One region of the Sphaerobacter thermophilus DSM 20745 genome, then DNA from elsewhere that is predicted to be linked to it. Evidence: riboswitches for the same ligand, from Rfam matches in the RefSeq annotation. Region 1 holds a riboswitch; each other region holds the start of a gene.
What was found. Region 1 has a riboswitch for S-adenosylmethionine ahead of STHE_RS07425 (methionine ABC transporter ATP-binding protein). Riboswitches for the same ligand answer to the same signal wherever they lie in the genome.
Positions count from the first base shown of each region.

Region 2: another riboswitch for S-adenosylmethionine. It lies ahead of STHE_RS09330 (uroporphyrinogen decarboxylase/cobalamine-independent methonine synthase family protein); the one in region 1 lies ahead of STHE_RS07425 (methionine ABC transporter ATP-binding protein).
Region 3: another riboswitch for S-adenosylmethionine. It lies ahead of mtnA (S-methyl-5-thioribose-1-phosphate isomerase); the one in region 1 lies ahead of STHE_RS07425 (methionine ABC transporter ATP-binding protein).

Region 1 covers NC_013523.1:1,614,094-1,619,962, reverse strand. The annotation lists gene STHE_RS07440 (3-hydroxyacyl-CoA dehydrogenase family protein) at 1-1,058, shown strand, start outside; gene STHE_RS07435 (enoyl-CoA hydratase/isomerase family protein) at 1,086-1,850, shown strand; gene STHE_RS07430 (ABC transporter substrate-binding protein) at 2,176-3,273, shown strand; SAM riboswitch class I at 3,486-3,591, shown strand; gene STHE_RS07425 (methionine ABC transporter ATP-binding protein) at 3,937-4,914, shown strand; gene STHE_RS19200 (methionine ABC transporter permease) at 4,914-5,570, shown strand; gene STHE_RS19195 (MetQ/NlpA family ABC transporter substrate-binding protein) at 5,649-5,869, shown strand, end outside.
Region 2 covers NC_013523.1:2,028,696-2,034,564, reverse strand. The annotation lists gene pyrB (aspartate carbamoyltransferase) at 1-230, opposite strand, end outside; SAM riboswitch class I at 446-547, shown strand; gene STHE_RS09330 (uroporphyrinogen decarboxylase/cobalamine-independent methonine synthase family protein) at 990-2,036, shown strand; gene rpoN (RNA polymerase factor sigma-54) at 2,143-3,561, opposite strand; gene STHE_RS09320 (site-2 protease family protein) at 3,997-5,139, shown strand; gene STHE_RS09315 (Hsp20/alpha crystallin family protein) at 5,265-5,780, shown strand.
Region 3 covers NC_013523.1:1,227,530-1,233,398, forward strand. The annotation lists gene STHE_RS05605 (ABC transporter substrate-binding protein) at 1-1,015, shown strand, start outside; gene ligM (vanillate/3-O-methylgallate O-demethylase) at 1,065-2,465, shown strand; gene STHE_RS05615 (VOC family protein) at 2,611-3,582, shown strand; SAM riboswitch class I at 3,766-3,876, shown strand; gene mtnA (S-methyl-5-thioribose-1-phosphate isomerase) at 3,983-5,035, shown strand; gene ahcY (adenosylhomocysteinase) at 5,091-5,869, shown strand, end outside.

The DNA.
Region 1 (5,869 bases):
GGCTGCTCACGCGGGCGCGGAAGCACGGTGGCTTCTACCCAGAGGGCGGTGTCTTGGAGATCGCGAGAGATGACGTGATCCCGCTCGATGCCGTCTCGACGGCTGGTCGCGATCGGCAGGCGCGTGTCTGGGCAGAGCTAGAGCGGCGCGGGGTCTACGATCTGGGCGACGGTGTGGTCGCCGTGCGTGTGTCGGCTATCGACCAGCTCCAGGAGCTGATCAACTCGGCAACCCGCGCGACGTGGCCGCAGGCGCTCGCCCTCGTCCCACGTTTGGAGGGCCTGGGATATCCGTACGGCCGAATGCTGGAGCTTGCCGAGGCGGGCGACTGGCAAGGGGTTGAGGACGTCATCGCTGGGGTGCGACGCGGGATTCTGGCGCTCGCTGAGTCGGGAATTCCGTTCGTCGTCGTACTCGATGGACAGGTGCGTGGTGCCGCGACCACTTGTGCGCTGTGGGCGGATCGGACGGTCGCCTACGTCACGAGCGTCCTCGGCTTCCCCGAGCTGGCGGGCGGGGTGCCGCCACTCGGCAGCGTGACCGGTCTGCTGGTACGCGGGGTCACCATTCCTGGGAGCCCGGCGGTGGGAGGTGCCACAACCGGGGAGGATCGGCCTACGTCGGAGCCTGTCGGGCTTCAGTGGTTCAGCCCGGCGCAAGCTGTGTCGATCCCGTCGGCCGCCCGGGCGCAGCGGTTGGGCGTACTCTCTCCCGGTGATGTAGTGAGCCTGGACCGCGACGGCCTGCTGGAGACGGCCCGCGCGGTGGGTGCAACGCTGGCAAGCAGCGTTCGGGCGCGGCCGGTGAAGCTCCTGGCGCTGGGAGAAGGTGGACAGACCAGCCTCCGCACACTGGTGACTGAAATCACTGCTCAGGCCAACCTCCCACCTGCAACCCGGGAGGTCTGGGAACAGGCTGTCGCGCACCTCGCGGGTGGAGTTTCAATCGCGGAGGCGCTGGCGCATGAGGGGGAGGCGTGGACACGCGCGCTCCGCGACGGCGAGGTGCCGGCGCGACTGCAAACGGTGGTGCGCGAGGCCACGGCACGGCGACGGTAGAACCGGCTCAAGGAGCGGGAGCGAAGGATGGAGACGATCCTGACGGAGCGAACGGGACACGTCCTCGTCATTCGACTGAACCGGCCCGAGAAGCTGAACGCGATCAACCCGCAGATGATGCGCGAGATCGCCGGCGCACTGGAGGACGCACGCGCCGACGACGAGGTGCGTGTCGTCGTACTGGCCGGAAGCGAGCGCGCGTTCTCTGTCGGCGCCGACGTCGATGTCTTCGCGAGCGTGACAACCCGGGATCTGACCGGGGCAAGTTCCGATCGCCCGCAGTGGGCGACGATCTGGGGCTTCGATAAGCCGATGATCGCCGCCGTGTCGGGCTACGTTTTCGGAGGCGGCTTCGAGCTCGCGCTCGCGTGCGACCTCATCGTGGCATCGGAGACGGCACGCTTCGCAAGCCCCGAGGTTCGCCTCGGGCTGATCCCCGGCGCTGGCGGGACCCAGCACCTGGCCCGACGCTTGAGCAAGCCGCTGGCGATGGAGATGGTCTTGACCGGCCGAGAGGTCTCGGCTGAGGAAGCGCTGCGCCTGGGGCTGGTGAACCGTGTCGTGCCGGCGGACCGGTACTTCGACGAAGCGATGGCCCTCGCGAATGAGATCGCGAGCTACTCGCCCGCCGCGACGAAGGCTGCCAAGGCAGCGATCCGGCTCGGGCGGGAAATGCCGTGGGATGCCGGAGTGGCCTTCGAGCGCGAGCACTTCCTGCGCGTCTTTGAGACGGAAGAGGCGCAGGGCGCGATCCGGGCATTCCTCGAGCGGCGCCAGCGTCGATCATCCTGAGGACTGGTTGTCAGACCCGTGCTGGTGCAGTGCTTCGGGCGCCGCACTGCTCCCGTTTTCTGACACGAGAGTCGGGGAATTGGTAGCAGTGAGAGGGGGGGATTGGACTGTGAATCGGATCACTCGTCGCCAGTTCATCGCCGGATTGTCCGGTCTCACGTTGGGTGGGCTGTTGACGGCGTGTGGCGGAGGCGAGGAGACGACACCCAGCCCGACCACGGCTGCCGCAGCAAGTGCCAGCCCGACCACGGCTGCCGCAGCAAGTGCCAGCCCGACAGCAGCTACCGGGTCGCCCACTCCGGCGACGCCCTCGAGCTCGGAACCGGTGCGGGTTGGTGCCGTCCTTATCCTGACGGGTGACTTCGCCTCGCTTGGGCGGAGCTTGACCGAGGGGATGGAGTTCGCCCTGGACGAAATCGGTGGCGAGGCCGGCGGCCGACCCATCGAGATCATCACCGCGGATTCTAGCGGGAACCCCGAGCAGGCGATCAATAAGGTTCGCGAGCTGCTGCAGCGGGAGAACGTTCACATTATCACTGGCGTGACCCTCAGCAACGAGGCCGCGGCGGTCCGCGACATCATTGTCGAGAGCGAAACGCCCTGGGTGATCTCCAACGCGGCGCTCTCCACGTTGACCCGCGATCCGGCACTGCGGAGCCCGTACATCTTCCGTGTCTCCTACGCCAACGGACAGTACGACGCACCGCTGGCACCGTGGGCATACGAGAACCTGGGATACCGGCGGATCGTGTTGACGACGCTCGACTACGCGGCAGGCCAGGAGCGGTTGGAGGTCTTCCGACGCCACTTCGAGGAAGCCGGCGGCACCGTGGTGGACGAGGTGCTCGCGCCGCTGCACACGCAAGACTACGGACCGTACCTGCAGCGGATCCTGCAAGCCGACGCCGATGCCGTCTGGGCTTGGTACGGCAGCGCCGACGCGGTGCGCTTTGTGACCCAGTACGCCGAGTTCGGGGTGCGGGATGCCTTCCCGCTCTTCGGCGGCGGTGAGCTCACCGACGAGGCGTACCTCGATCAGATCGGCGATGCCGCGCTGGACATCGTCACGTCCAACAACTACGCACCGCTCTACGACTCGCCCGAGAACAAGGCGTTCGTCGAGCAGTTCCGGGAGCGCTACGGGCATCTGCCGGGGCAGCTCGAGTACCAGGGCTACCTCGCGATCCGCGTCATCGCCGAGGCGCTCGATGCCACGGGTGGGGCGATCGAGGACAAGCCGGCCTTCCTCGAGGCGCTGCGCAACGTCCAGTTCACTGGACCTATGGGCGAGTTCCGCTTCCACCCCGAGACGCAGCATGTGATCATGAAAGTGGTTATCCGACGGGTGGAGCGGCTTGAGGACGGCAGCCTCGGCAATGTCGTGATCGGCGAGGTCCCGGACGTCGACGACCTTTCGTACTAGACCCGAGTGGGCCTGTCCCGCCGGGGCAGCCTGCGGTTGCCAAACCGCCAGGGATGGCAGGGGCGGCAGGCGTCGGGGCGGTCGGCGCGGTGGCATCGAGGAGCGCATGTTACTGGCGTCGGTCGTGCGGGAACACGCACCTGCCGTCCCTGTCTCCTTGACAATTCTGGCGCGCCGGAGTATTCTCCCGGCCGACAAGTGAATACCACCTACGCTCATCCAGAGTGGTGGAGGGACCGGCCCTGCGAAGCCCGGCAACCAGCGCGCTCGGCGCGCCAGGTGCCAATGCCGGCGGACGAGATGTCCGCACGATGAGCGTAGAAGTCCTGCTACCCCTCCACCGTTGTGTGGGGTTTTTTGTACCCCACGACAAGATGTGTCCGCGTTGTGGTGATACTCCAGCGCCGCGTCCGCGCAGGCTGGCGTATTGCCTCGTGTCCTAAGGAGGAGGTAGGGGAATCGTGGTCGCCTCGATCAGCGCTCCGCACTCCCCAGCGCCGCCCTAATCCCGATCGGCCGCGCTCCACGTCGGCCGACAACGGTCGTTCCCGCTGACCGAACCGAATATCGCACCGAGCTTCGCGGAGGCGTCACGCGGCCGTGCAGGGCCGTGCTGTGCCGCGAACGGGTCTGGTGTGCGTTTGAGGGAGGAGACCGCTATCGGTGATCGAAATCGAGAACCTACGGAAAGAGTATCGCCAGCGGGACCGGACGGTGGTCGCGCTGGACGGCGTTAGCCTGACGGTCCGACCCGGCGAGATCTTCGGCGTCGTCGGGCAGAGCGGCGCGGGAAAGAGCACGCTGATCCGCTGCGTCAACCTCCTGGAGCGACCGACCTCCGGGGTGGTCCGGGTCAACGGTCAGGACATGACCCGGTTGCGGGGCGCTGAGTTGCGCCGTGCGCGCCAGCGCATTGGCATGATCTTCCAGCACTTCAACCTGCTCAGCTCGCGGACGGTCGCCGAGAACGTCGCGCTGCCGCTCGAAGTCATGGGCTATCCCCGCCGCGAGCGGCAACGGCGTGTGGCGGAACTGCTCGCCCTGGTGGGGCTGGAGGACCGGGCAGATGCCTACCCAGCCCAACTCTCCGGCGGCCAGAAGCAGCGGGTCGGCATCGCGCGGGCGCTTGCGGCTGAGCCGGCGGTGCTCCTCTCCGATGAGGCGACGTCGGCGCTCGACCCCGAGACGACTCAGTCGATCCTGGCACTGCTGCGTGACCTGAACCAGCGGCTCGGCTTGACGATCCTCCTCATCACCCACGAGATGGGGGTCGTCAAGGAGATCTGCCACCGCGTGGCCGTCCTCGAGGCCGGTCGGATCGTCGAGTCCGGCACTGTGGCGGAACTTGCGAGCCGACCGGGATCGCACCTGGCGACGACGCTCTTCCCACGCCCGGCGCTCAACGGCAATCGGCCCGATGGTCTGCTCGCGACGTTGACGTTCGTCGGGGCTGCCGCCGATGCGCCGGTGATGACGACGCTCGTCCGGCAGTTCTCGGTCGACGTGAACGTGCTGAGTGGCAGCATTGAGCTGGTGCAGGGCGAACGGATCGGTCAACTCCAGGTCGCGCTGAGTGGGGACCGGATCGACGAAGCCCTGGAATGGCTCCGCGGCCAGGGCCTGGGCGTGGAGGTGCACTAATGGGCTGGTTCGATCTGTGGCCGTCGCTCCGGGAAGCGCTGTTCGCCACGCTCTACATGGTCAGCGTATCGGCCGTGATTGCGGTGCTCGGCGGGCTCCCGATCGGAGTGCTGCTGATCGCTACGGATCGCGGTGGCCTCTTCCCGGCGCCCCTGGTCAACCGTGTGCTCAGCGGCATCGTCAACCTGGGGCGCTCAATCCCCTTCATCATCCTGATGGTCGCGCTGATCCCGGTCACGCGGGCCATCGTCAAGACGTCGCTCGGCAGTACCGCCGCGATCGTGCCGCTCTCCATCGCCGCGATCCCCTTCTACGCGCGGGTGGCAGAGACCGCACTGCGCGAGGTGGACCGGGGGCTGATCGAGATGGCGCAGGCGGTGGGCTGCAACTCCTGGCAAGTCGTGGCCAAAGTGCTAATCCCCGAGGCGCTACCCGGGTTGGTCCGCGGGCTGACGATAACACTCATCGGCTTGATCGGTCACTCGGCCATGGCCGGTGCGATCGGCGGCGGCGGCTTGGGTGACCTGGCGATCCGCTATGGCTACCAACGCTTCGAGACCGACGTGATGGTGGCCACGGTCGTCACGCTGATCATCCTGGTGCAGGTGGTCCAGGGGGTCGGAGACCGAATCGCAGCGCGGCTCCAGCACCGCTGAGGAGGCGGACGCCGGGTGCTCGTGCGGGACTCGGCGCACGGTGGAAGTCAAGAACTTGAGAGGGATGTGAGTTCTCCAATGAGTCGAACAAGAAACGCGGTCCTCGCTCTGATTCTTGTGGTGAGTCTGGTCCTGACAGCGTGCGGTGGCGACGACGCAACATCGAACCAGAGCGATAACGCCGCCGTGGCCGCCGAGAACACGCCGCTGCGGCTTCGGGTGGGTGTCACCCCGGTTCCGGCCGGCGACATCCTGCGCTTTGTCCAGGAGAACCTGGCGCCTCAGGCGGGACTGGAACT
Region 2 (5,869 bases), 410 kb from region 1:
GAGAGGACCTGCCCGCCGAGCCGGATCATCGCCGACTCGAAGCTCAGGCGCGTGCGCGTGCTCGGTTCGAAGAAGAGGGTCGCCATGATCCGGCCGCTGAGCCGGTTGGAGCCGCCGGCAGCCACAATCACGCGCATCTCGTCGGCGCGCGCGAAGAGCTGTTCGAGGAAGGGGCGGTCGAACTGCTGCACGGCGAGGATACTGCGCGCACTCCGCGACCCGGACATCATCTCTCCTTCCTGCTCGGCCGAAAACGGGCCATCCCAGAGTATACCCGGATCGCGGCCTTCTCACCGTCTTCACGCGACCAAGATCTCTGGTCGGAAGAGACATTTCCGAACCCGTCATGGCGGGGCTGGGTGGATCAGGCGTGGAAATGCCGCCCAAACCTATTGACATCCGCGACGGAGGGGCGTAGTATCCGACCCACAACTGAATAGAGTTCTGCTCATCCAGAGTGGTGGAGGGAACGGCCCTGCGAAGCCCGGCAACCAGCGCGTACCGCGCCAGGTGCCAATGCCGGCGGACAGTGTCCGCACGATGAGCGACACGGTTTGTGATCCTCCACCGATGCCGTGGAGGTTTTTTATTGCCCCACGGCCGAGCGCAAAGGCGTTGACGAGGAGAGTACGCGAGGCGCTACGGTCTCAGCGAGCCGCGACGGTGAGAGGCGGCACACGGGCCCTCGCCGAAGATGACCTCCGAGCCGCGGTCTGAACCGGGCAGTCGCCCGCAGTAGGTCCCGCCGGGTTGACCTCCGTTATCCAGGTCAGGGTGCATCCGCACCCACCGAGGCGCGCGTCGCGAGGCGCGGGCGAAGCGGGGTGGTACCACGGGTTCGCGAGCCCGTCCCCAGCATCCGGGGACGGGCTCTCTTCGTCCCCGGCGAATCACACCAGGTCAGTCACCGGCAGTGGAGTGGGAAGGCGAACGTGCAGCCCGCAGGGTGCTGTACGGATCGCCCGACGACCGTATGGAAGGAGCGGACCGTGAGTAACCAATTCGAGGCCCCGCGTGGCGCGCTGCTCGTCGGGAGCGTCCCGTTGGCCGATGCCGCCGAGGTTTTCCAGACTGCCGCCGGGATCCTCGGCGACCGCCTGCGCCGCATCCCGGACGGGGAGACCGGCGTGCGCAGCAACTGGATCGGGTGGCAGAACGACGTGCTGGCCAGGGTGCCGCAACTCGAGGTGATCCCGCCGAACCCGGATGACTACGTGCCCGCGCCAAAGTTTCGACTCCGTGCCGGGGTGGACCCGTCGGAGATCCGCTTCGACAACCTGGGCTACGCCGACGCGGCTCGGGAGTCGTACGCGACCTTCACGCAGCTCAAGGCGGCCGGGACGATCCCGGCGCACGTCCGCTTCCAGGTCTCGCTGCCCACGCCCCTGGCGTCGGTCGCCGCCTATGTGCAGCCCGAGTCGCAGGCCGCGGTCGAGCCGGCCTACGAGGCACGCCTGCTGGCCGAGGTGGATGAGATCCTCGCAGCGATCCCGCACGATGAACTGGCGATCCAGTGGGACGTGGCGGTCGAAGTCGGCATCCTGGAGCAGGCCTTTCCGTCCGCCTTCGATAACCCGCTCGAGGCGATCGTCGAGCGGCTGGTCCGTATCGGCGACTACATCCCGGCCGACGTCGAGCTGGGTTACCACCTCTGCTACGGCGATGCCGGCCACAGGCATTTCAAGCAGCCGGAGGACACCCGGCTCCTGACCGACCTCGCAAACCGCATCGTCGCCGGGGTGCAGCGGCCGATCACCTGGCTCCACCTGCCGGTGCCGGTCGACCGCAGCGACGACGCCTACTTCGCCCCGCTGCGCGATCTGCGGCTCGACCCGGAGACCGAGCTGTACCTGGGCCTGGTTCACGACACCGACGGGGTTGAGGGAACCCGGCGCCGCATCGAGGCGGCTCGACGAGTGGTCCCCACCTTCGGCGTCGCGACCGAGTGCGGTCTGGGGCGCCGCCCGCCGGAGTCCATCCCGGCGCTGCTTCGCCTGCATGCCGAGGTGAGCGAGCCGGTGGTGTCGGTGGTGTAGGGGCAGGGCTGTCACGTCCGGCCATGCCCGGCGTGGCAGGCACGTGCCAGACACATCGACGAGCCCCCTCTCCCTGACCTGGGGAGAGGGGGCTCAGGTCTTCCTGCTACCGCATGGTGCTCGGGAGGATGCCCAGCTCGGCGCGGTACTTGGCGACGGTGCGGCGGGCGATACGGATGCCCTGCTTGCTCAGGAGGTCGCAGATGCGACGGTCGGTCAGCGGCTGGTTCTCGCGCTCGATCATCTCCTTGATGATGTCCTTCACGCTGAGCGACGGCGTGAAGAAGTCGCTGAACGGGATGACCTTGCGGTTGGGGAGCATCACGAACTTGTTGGCGGTGGCCCGGCTCACGGTCGACTCGTGTACCCCAACCTGCTGAGCGACGACGGCCCGGGTCAGCGGGCGCAGCTCGCGCACGCCGCCGCGCAGGAAGTCCTCCTGCAGCTCGACGATGCACCGCGAGATCTTGTAGAGCGTCTCCCGGCGCTGGTTGATGTTGGAGATGAAGAGCTTGGCACGGTTGACGAACTCGCGGACGTGCTGGCGCTCGGTGTCGTTGTAGTCCCCGCGGGTGCGGCTGCGGCCGATCTCGCGGGCGATCTGGGCGTAGAGCGGGTTCATCCGCAGGTGGAAATGCCGCGTGTCCACGACCTCGACCACCAGATCTCCGTCGCGCAGGCTGACCACCACGTCAGGCGCGACGTAGGGTGAGCGGAGCGGCGTCTTCCAGTAGCGCGCCTCCTGGCTCTGCAGCGGGTAGGGGTTGAGGTGCGCGCGGATGAAGTCGCGCGCTTCCTCGACCTGCTCGTTGGTGATCCCCAGCTCTTTGGCGATGAAGCCAAACTTATGGGCGCCGAACTGCTCCAGGTAGTCGCGCAGGATCGGCTCGACGAAGGGCGGCACCTCGACGCCGATGTCCTTGAGATAGCGCAGTTGGATCAGCAGGCACTCGCGCAGGTCGCGTGCCCCGACGCCGATCGGAGCCACCGACTGGATGTACTCGATCACCCGGTCGACGTACTCCCGCGGGCGGCCGAAGCGGGCGGCAACGTCATCAAGGTCGACATCGATGAAGCCGCGCTCGTCCAGGGAGTTGACCAGGTACTCGGCAACGCTGAGATCCCCATTCTGGCACAGCGTGGCGACGTCGGAGAGGATTTGCTCCTGGAGGGTCTGCTCGGAGGCGACGAGCGTCATGGGGTCGAAGTCGTCGGAGTCGTCGCGCTCCCGCGAGACCGCGGTGTAGAGCTGTTCCGGGTAGTCCTCGAAGGGCTCCTCGGGGTGCTGCTCCCGCTGGTCGATAAGACAGGTAGGGCAGTAGCCCCCCTCGATCACGCCGCCGCAAACGGGGCAGATCTCCCGCTCCTCCATCTCCAGTGCCGGGTTGGCCTCCAACTCCTGCTGGATGACCTCCTGAAGCTCCATTCGTGAGAGGCTGAGGATGTAGTTGGCCTCGATGAGGCTGGGGGAGATCCAGACCCGCATTTCGGGGCTGAGATCCATCGAGACATCCATACCCGGCATGCATACCCTCCTTGACCTTCGTAGGTCTCCCGTACCGTGCGTCTGGTGGGCCGGCCGGGTCGTACAACTCTTAGGCGGGGCTCCGGCGAACCACCGACGCCGGTGGACACGAGGGCGTGCCCGTCCTGTGTCCCCAGTATAGGGGGCGGGGGAAGTCTTGGCAAGAATCTTGCGAGAAAAACGCACTCCGCGGTCGTGCCGGGGGCAAACCGAGGGACCGGTAGTTGGGGGCGGCCTGACGGGTTATTTGCTCCACATTACGCAGGCACCGTGCCACAGGAGGTAGTGCCCGGCAGGCAGGGTGGTGCAGTGTAGCCGCCTTCCTGCTATTATCGTGCGTGGCTCGTGCCGATCGGCTCGTGCATGGTGGCGCGTGTCACCGAGGCGCCCAGGGCTGCGCCGAGCCGCAGGGTACCGGTTAGGGAGTGGAAGACCGTGGGGAGAGGGCTGCGGATCGCCACGATCCGGGGCATCGAGATCAAGCTGCACCCAAGCTTCCTCCTCGCGCTGCTCTGGGTGACCTACTACTGGGGCATCGCCCCCGACAACGGGCTGCTGGGTGTCCTCTTCGGCGTGTTCATCCTGACCGCGATCTTCGTCTGCGTCGTCGGTCATGAACTGGCCCACAGCTTCGTCGCTCTCCGCTACGGTCTGACGGTGCACGACATTACCCTGTTGCCCATCGGCGGGGTGGCGCGCATCGAGCAGGTGCCGATGACGCCCCGGCGCGAAGCGACCGTCGCCCTCGCAGGACCGATCCTCAACCTGATCGTCGCCGCCGTCTTGTTGCCGGTGGTGCTGGCGGTCGCGCTCGCGAGTGGCGTACGCGACGCGTACGGGTTTCTCCTCATGATCCAGGGGATCGACGGCGCGAGCTTCGTGATTCACCTCTGGATCGCCAACCTGATGCTGGCGGCCTTCAACCTGCTGCCGGCCTTCCCGATGGACGGCGGCCGGATCTTCCGCGCGCTGCTCACGGGGGTTTCGAACCGGGTGCTGGCCACCCGCGTGGCGGTGTTCCTCGGCCAGTTCCTTGCGCTGGCACTGATCGCCGCCGGGTTCTACACCCGTGATGTCGCGCTCCCGCTGGTTTCGATCTTCATCATGCTGGCGGCCTTCGTGGAGTCCCGCATGATCTACGTCGAGGCGGCACTGCGCTCGCTGCCGGTGGGGCAGTTTGCCGTCTGGGACTCCGGCGGTGTCTCGCCCGATTCGCCGCTGAGCCATGCGGTCCTGGGCGGCCCGCGGGATCTGGCGGTGACCGAGGGAGGCGTCGTAGTCGGGATGCTCTGGCGCGATGAGGTCCTGGCGCGCCTCCACCAGGGCAACAGCCTCCGCGTGGCCGATGTGATGGACCGCGATGTCACCGCCATGGACGTAGACAGCTCCGTCTATGATGTCCACCGCCGCATGCTCGCCACGGGCAGGACGGCCATCCCGATCGTCGAGGGCGGCCTCTATCGCGGCATCTTCACCTCGGACCGCTTGGTACACGTCCACCGCTACCTCCAGGAGCGCTTCGGGACGCGCGATCGCTACCGCGGGCTCATCGAAGCGCTCGGCCTCATGGGCCGCTAGCCGCCCTGATCTCTGCCACCCAGCGCTCCGCTATCGGCACGGACCTTGCATGGTGTCCAGTCCCGCGCCGGTGCCGTCGCGCGCCGACCCGATGCGACGGTTGTCCTAGGGAGGGAGATGGTGGAATGAGCATCACCCGATGGGATCCGTGGAGCGAGATGATGTCGCTCCGCGAGGCGATGGATCAGCTCCTCCGCGAGAGCTTCGTGCGTCCGGCGACGTCGATGCTGCGCTCGGGCAGCCTGGGGATGGGGATACCGCTCGATGTGCGTGAGACGGACGATGCGTACATCGTAAAGGCGACCATGCCGGGTGTGCGGCCCGAGGACGTTTCCATCCAGATCACCGGCAACACGCTCCAGATCAGCGGTGAGACGCGTGAGGAGTACGAGCAGTCGGAGGGCGCGGGAGAGGGCCGCGATCGCGGTACCTGGCTGGTGCGCGAGCGCCGCTACGGGCGCTTCGAGCGCACGATCACGCTGCCGACCGACGTCAAGGCCGATCAGGCTCAGGCGACGCTCGAGCATGGGGTGTTGACCCTGCGCCTGCCTAAGGCCGAGGAAGCCCGCGCGCGCAGGATCCCCGTCCAGAGCGGCACGGGCGCGCAGCAGATCGAGGCTCAGTCACGCCCTCGATCGTGACGTTGCCTGACTGCATCCGCCCCCACGCCGGCCCGCAGAGTGCGCGTTCGGCGTGGGGGCGTGTTTGTGTGAGCAAGCCGGTAGTCGCT
Region 3 (5,869 bases), 390 kb from region 1:
TGACGAGGTGGGCGGCGTCGCCGGGGGACGGCCGATCGAACTCGTGATCGAGGACTCGGCCGGTAGCCCGGACCAGGCGCTCGCCAAGGCACGCCAGCTCATCGAGCGGGACCGGGTGCACATGCTGGCTGGCGTGATCCTGAGCAATGAGGCGGCTGCGCTGCGCGACTATGTCGTACAGCAGCAAGTCCCGTGGATCATCGGGAACGCGGGTCTCCCGGGCCTGACGCGCGACCCCAACCTGCGGAGCCCGTACATCTTCCGCGTCTCCTGCGCCAACGGGCAATACGAGGCACCGTTTGGGCAGTACGCCTACGAGAAGCTGGGGTACCGGCGCATCATCCTGACCGCTCTGGACTACTCTGCCGGTCACGACAAGGCCGGCGCGTTCGGGAAGCGGTTCGTGGAGGCCGGTGGCGAGATCGCGGGCGAGGTCTACGCGCCCATCGACACGCAGGACTACGGGCCGTACCTCCAGCGTATCCAGCAGATCGATGCCGATGCTGTGTTCGCCTTCTACTCCGGCGGCGACGCCGCACGGTTTGTCCCGCAGTATGTGGACTTCGGCCTCGCCGACATCTACCCGTTGATCGGCTCGGGCGACACGGTCGACGAGAACATTCTGGCCGAGCAGGGCGATGCCGCCATCGGCGTGATCAGTGTCCTGCACTACTCGCCGCTTTACGACTCGCCGGAGAACCAGAAGTTCGTCGAGGCATTCCGCGAGCGCTATGACGCCGCCACCGGCCAGTTCTCGTACCAGGGCTATCTGAACGGGCGGGTCATCGTGGAGGCGCTCAACGCGATCGACGGCAACGTCGAGGACACGGAATCGTTCTTGCAGGCCCTCCGCGAGGTCCAGTTTGTCGGTCCGGCTGGGGAGTTCCGCTTCCACCCCGAGTCGCAGGGGCCCGTCATCCCCGTGTTCGTTCGGCGCGTCGAGGAGTTGCCGGATGGGACGCTGGGCAACGTCGTGATCGACGAACTCGGCGCTGTCGACGACCTGTCGTACTAGAGATGCGAGGCGATTGCAGGGAACCGTACGGGATAGTGGGGAGAATACTGTGACCGCAGAGAAAACCCGCTCCTTGCAGGACATCGTCAGCAGCGTGCCGAACGTGGTGGACTTCCTCCGCAACAACATCTCGGGGGCGCGCATCTACCCAGTGGTGCCCCCGGAGTTCACCAACTGGCGGGACGAGCAGCATTCCTGGCAGGAGACGGTCTGCCTCTTCGACCTCTCCTACCACATGACCGACCTGTATGTGAGTGGTCCCGATGCGTTCCGCCTGCTGGAGCGGCTGGCGATCAATAGCTTCCGAGGCTTTGAGCCCGGCGGCGCCAAGCAGTTCGTCTGCTGCACGCCGGACGGCTACGTGATCGGCGACGGGGTGCTCTTCTACCTCGAGCCGGAGCACTTCAACCTCGTTGGTCGCCCCTCGATGCACAACTGGGTGCAGTACCACGCCGAAACGGGCGGCTACGATGTGCAGCTCGAGCGCGACGAGTGGGCGGTCGGAGACCCGAACCGGCGCCGGAAGGTGTACCGGTTCCAGCTCCAGGGGCCGAACGCACCGGCGCTGCTCGAGAAGCTCAACGGTGGCCCGCTGCCGCCGATCAAGTTCTTCCACACCGGCTGGATCACCATCGCCGGGCACAAGGTGCGCCTCCTGCACCACGGGATGATCGGCGTCGCGGGTGGCGAGCTGATCGGCCCGTTCGAGGAGGGGCCGGAGGTCAAGGCGGCGATCGTCGAGGCCGGCAAAGAGTTCGGCCTGCGGCAGGTCGGCTCCCGCGCCTACTCGAGTAACACGCTGGAGTCGGGTTGGATCCCGTCGCCGCTACCGGCGGTGTATACGGGCGACGAGCTGCGGGCCTACCGCGAGTGGCTGCCGGATACGTCTTTCGAGGCGGTCGGCTCGCTCGGTGGGAGCTTCGTCACTCCCAACATCGAGGACTACTACCTCAATCCGTGGGAATTGGGTTATGGGCGAATCCTGAAGTTCGACCATGACTTCATCGGGCGCGAGGCGCTCGAAGAGATGGCGAAGCGGCCGCACCGCAAGAAGGTGACGCTGGCTTGGAACGGCGAAGATGTCGCAAAGGTCTTCGCCGCGCTCTTTACCAAGCCCAAGGGTCAGCGCCCCAAGTACATCGATCTGCCGGGCACCCAGTACGCCACCTGGATGTACGACGCGGTCCGGAACAAGCAGGGCGACATCGTCGGCATCTCGACCTTCTGCGGCTACAGCTCGAACGAAGCCTCGATGCTCTCGCTCGCAATGGTGGACGAGGCGTACGCGAAGCCAGGCACCGAGGTGATCCTGGTCTGGGGCGAGCCGGACGGCGGCACCCGGAAGCCGTCGGTCGAGCGGCATGTGCAGGTCGAGCTGCGTGCCACGGTCGGCCCCGTGCCCTACGCCGAGCCGTCCCGCCGGTATCGGGAGACGGTCGTCGGACGCTAGGCTTGAATGACGCCCCGGCGCTTCGGAGCGCCGGGGCTCGATCTCGCTTAGGTAGTCCGGCGTTAGCGGGGAACGCCTCGCTCCACGTGCCCGACCTCAGCGCTCGTGGGCGCACGCGGGCGGGGCGGGATGGGAGTTGTGAACGATGGATGAGATGCGTTTGTGGATTGGCGAGCCCCGCTTTGACCTGGCGCACCTGGCGCACGTCGAACTCATCACACCCACCCTCGACGAGAGCGTGCGCTTCTTCACCGAGTTCCTCGGCTTGATCGAGAGCGGCCGGAAGGGCAACTCGGTCTACCTCCGGGGTTGGGACGACTACGCTCACCACACCTTGAAGCTGACCGCCGGCCCGGTGCCGATGATGGAGCACTTCGCCTTTCGTGTGACGTCGCCTGAGGCGCTCGATCGCTGCGTGGCCGAGGTCGAGAAGGCGGGTCTCGGTATCGGCTGGATCGACGGTGACGAGGGGCACGGCCGGGCCTACCGCTTCCGCACGCCCGACGGCCATGTCGTCGAGTTGATCTGGGACATCGAGTGGTACCAGCCGACCCCGGAGACGAAACCGGCCCTGAAGAACCAGGCCTCGCGGTTCCCGGCGCGAGGCTGCAACCTCCGCCGGCTCGACCACATCAACCTGTTCGCCGTCGACGTCCGCGCCTGCCGCGTGGCGTTGCAGGAGACGCTCGGTATGCGCTTTACCGAGGGGATCGTGTTCGACGACGGCTCTGAGAAGGGCGCGTGGCTCACCTCGAACAACAAGGGGTACGAGGTGGCCATCACCGAGGATGCGACCGGTACACCGGGCCGCTTCCACCACGTCTGCTACGCGGTCGATACCCGCGAGGAGGTGCTGAGGGCGGCGGACATCGCGATCGAGTTCGGCGCCCCCATCGAGTACGGCCCTCACAAGCACGCGATTCAACAGACGGTCTTCCTCTACGTCATCGAGCCGGGCGGGCATCGCGTCGAGATCGGTTGCCCCGGCGCGCGGCTCGTGGTCGCGCCCGACTGGAAGCCGATCATCTGGAGCCAGGCGGAGCGCCAGCGTGGGCAGGCCTGGGGGTTGCAGACCGTTGCGACCTTCCACACCCACGGCACCCCGCCGGTGAAGTAGCGAGCTGGCGTTGTCGCCGCCGAGCGATGCCAGCGGGCAGTTCGATGTCCACCGTCCGGTGGTGTGCCTGTCGACTTTGGCCGTCCCTTCGGGTGTACCGCACGACTTAACTGGAGAGGCCCGGTGCGTTGTCGCGCTCCGGGCCCTGTGCTATAGTGCGGCGCAAAGTGAATAGAGCGGTCTCTCTTATCCAGAGTGGTGGAGGGAACGGCCCGACGAAGCCCGGCAACCGACGGATCGCACGGTCCGCGCGGTGCCAATTCCGGCAGCGGCGTTGCCGCTGAGAGATGAGAGTGACGCGGGAGTCAACCGGCTTCTCGCTCACGAGAGGCCCTTTTGTTTGCACCATGATGCGATCGGGGATACGGACCGGTTCGACCGTGCCGCCTGGTGGGCTCCGATGAGCGACCCTGCCGACATGCGGCCCCTGGTGTGGGAGCGGGGCGTACTCCGCCTGCTGGATCAGACGCGGCTTCCGGAGGTCGAGCGCTGGGTCTCAGCGGGCTCGGTCGAGGCCGTCGCGGACGCCATCCGCATTATGCAGGTGCGCGGAGCGCCGGCAATCGGGATCGCGGCGGCGGCTGGGATGGCGATTGCCGCGCGGACCGCGCTCGAACAGGGACAGCCGGTCGACGCAGCCCTTGACCAGGCGGCGCGGACGTTGGGTCAGACCCGACCGACCGCCGTCAATCTGCACTGGGCGATCGAACGTGCGCGCCGGGTGGGTCTCGGTGCTCCGGACGCGGCGACGGCCGTGGACTGGCTCGACCGTCTGGTGGAACGACTCCTTGACCAGCAATGGGCTGCGGATCGCGCGCTCAGCGAACTGGGGTCGGCGCTCTTGCCTTTTGGTGCTCGTGTGCTGACCCACTGTAACACGGGGGCACTGGCGACCGGGGCCTATGGCACCGCGCTCGGGGTGATCCGGACCGCGCACGAGCAGGGCAAGGTGGCGATGGTCTACGTCGACGAGAGCCGCCCCCGCCTTCAGGGTGCCCGGCTGACCGTTTGGGAGTTGACGCGACTCGGTGTGCCCCACACGCTGATCCCCGACGCAGCGGCTGCGGCTCTGATGGCGCGCGGGGAGGTTGACGCGGTCGTGGTCGGGGCCGACCGGATCGCCGCCAACGGGGATGTGGCCAACAAGATCGGGACCTACGCGGTGGCGCTGGCGGCGCGGAGCCATGGGATCCCGTTCTACGTGGCGGCGCCGGTGTCGACCCTCGACCCGGACACACCCGACGGCGCCAGCATCCCGATCGAGGAGCGATCGCCGGACGAGGTGCGCGTCGTGGACGGGATCGCGATCACCGTGCCGGATGCGCCGGTGTGGAATCCCGCCTTCGACGTGACGCCGGCGGAGCTGGTGACGGCCATCATCACCGAGCACGGTGTGCTGGAGCCGCCGTACGACGAGGCGATCCGACGGGCAGTAGCCGCGGTGGCAGAGTAGACTGAGGCGATGCCGCGGTTGGGCGTGGTGAGGCGACGAGCGGAAAGGGACATGGATGGCCGGGAGCACGGACGTCAGGTACGACATCAAGGACATCGGGCTGGCCGAAGCGGGGCGCCGGCGGATCGCCTGGGCGGCTCGCGAGATGCCGGTACTCGGGTTGATTCGAGAGTCGTTCGAGCGTGATCGGCCACTCGAGGGCGTTCGCATCGTCGCCTGCGTCCACGTGACCACGGAGACTGCCAATCTGGCCTATACCCTCCGCGCCGGAGGCGCCGAGGCGGCCATTTGTGCCAGCAATCCGCTCTCGACCCAGGACGACGTCGCGGCAGCGCTCGCCGCGGACGGTTTCCGCGTCTACGCCATCAAGGGCGAGGACAACGAGACCTACTACCGCCACATCCATCAGGCGCTCGACCTGCGCCCGCACATCGTGATCGACGACGGCGCCGACGTGGTCACGACCATCCACCGCGACCGCCGGGAGTTGATCCCGGAGATGTACGGCTCGACAGAAGAAACGACAACCGGTGTGATCCGGCTCCGGGCGATGGAGCGCGACGGGGTGCTGGCCTTCCCGGTCATTGCGGTCAACGACGCCGATACCAAGCACTTCTTCGACAACCGGTACGGCACCGGGCAGAGCACGCTCGACGGGATCATCCGGGCGACCAACATCCTGCTCGCCGGCAAGACGGTCGTCGTCGCCGGGTACGGCTGGTGCGGCAAGGGGATTGCCATGCGGGCCCGCGGCATGGGCGCCAAGGTGATCGTTACCGAGGTCGACCCCATCCGCGCGCTCGAGGCGGTGATGGACGGCTATCGCGTGATGCC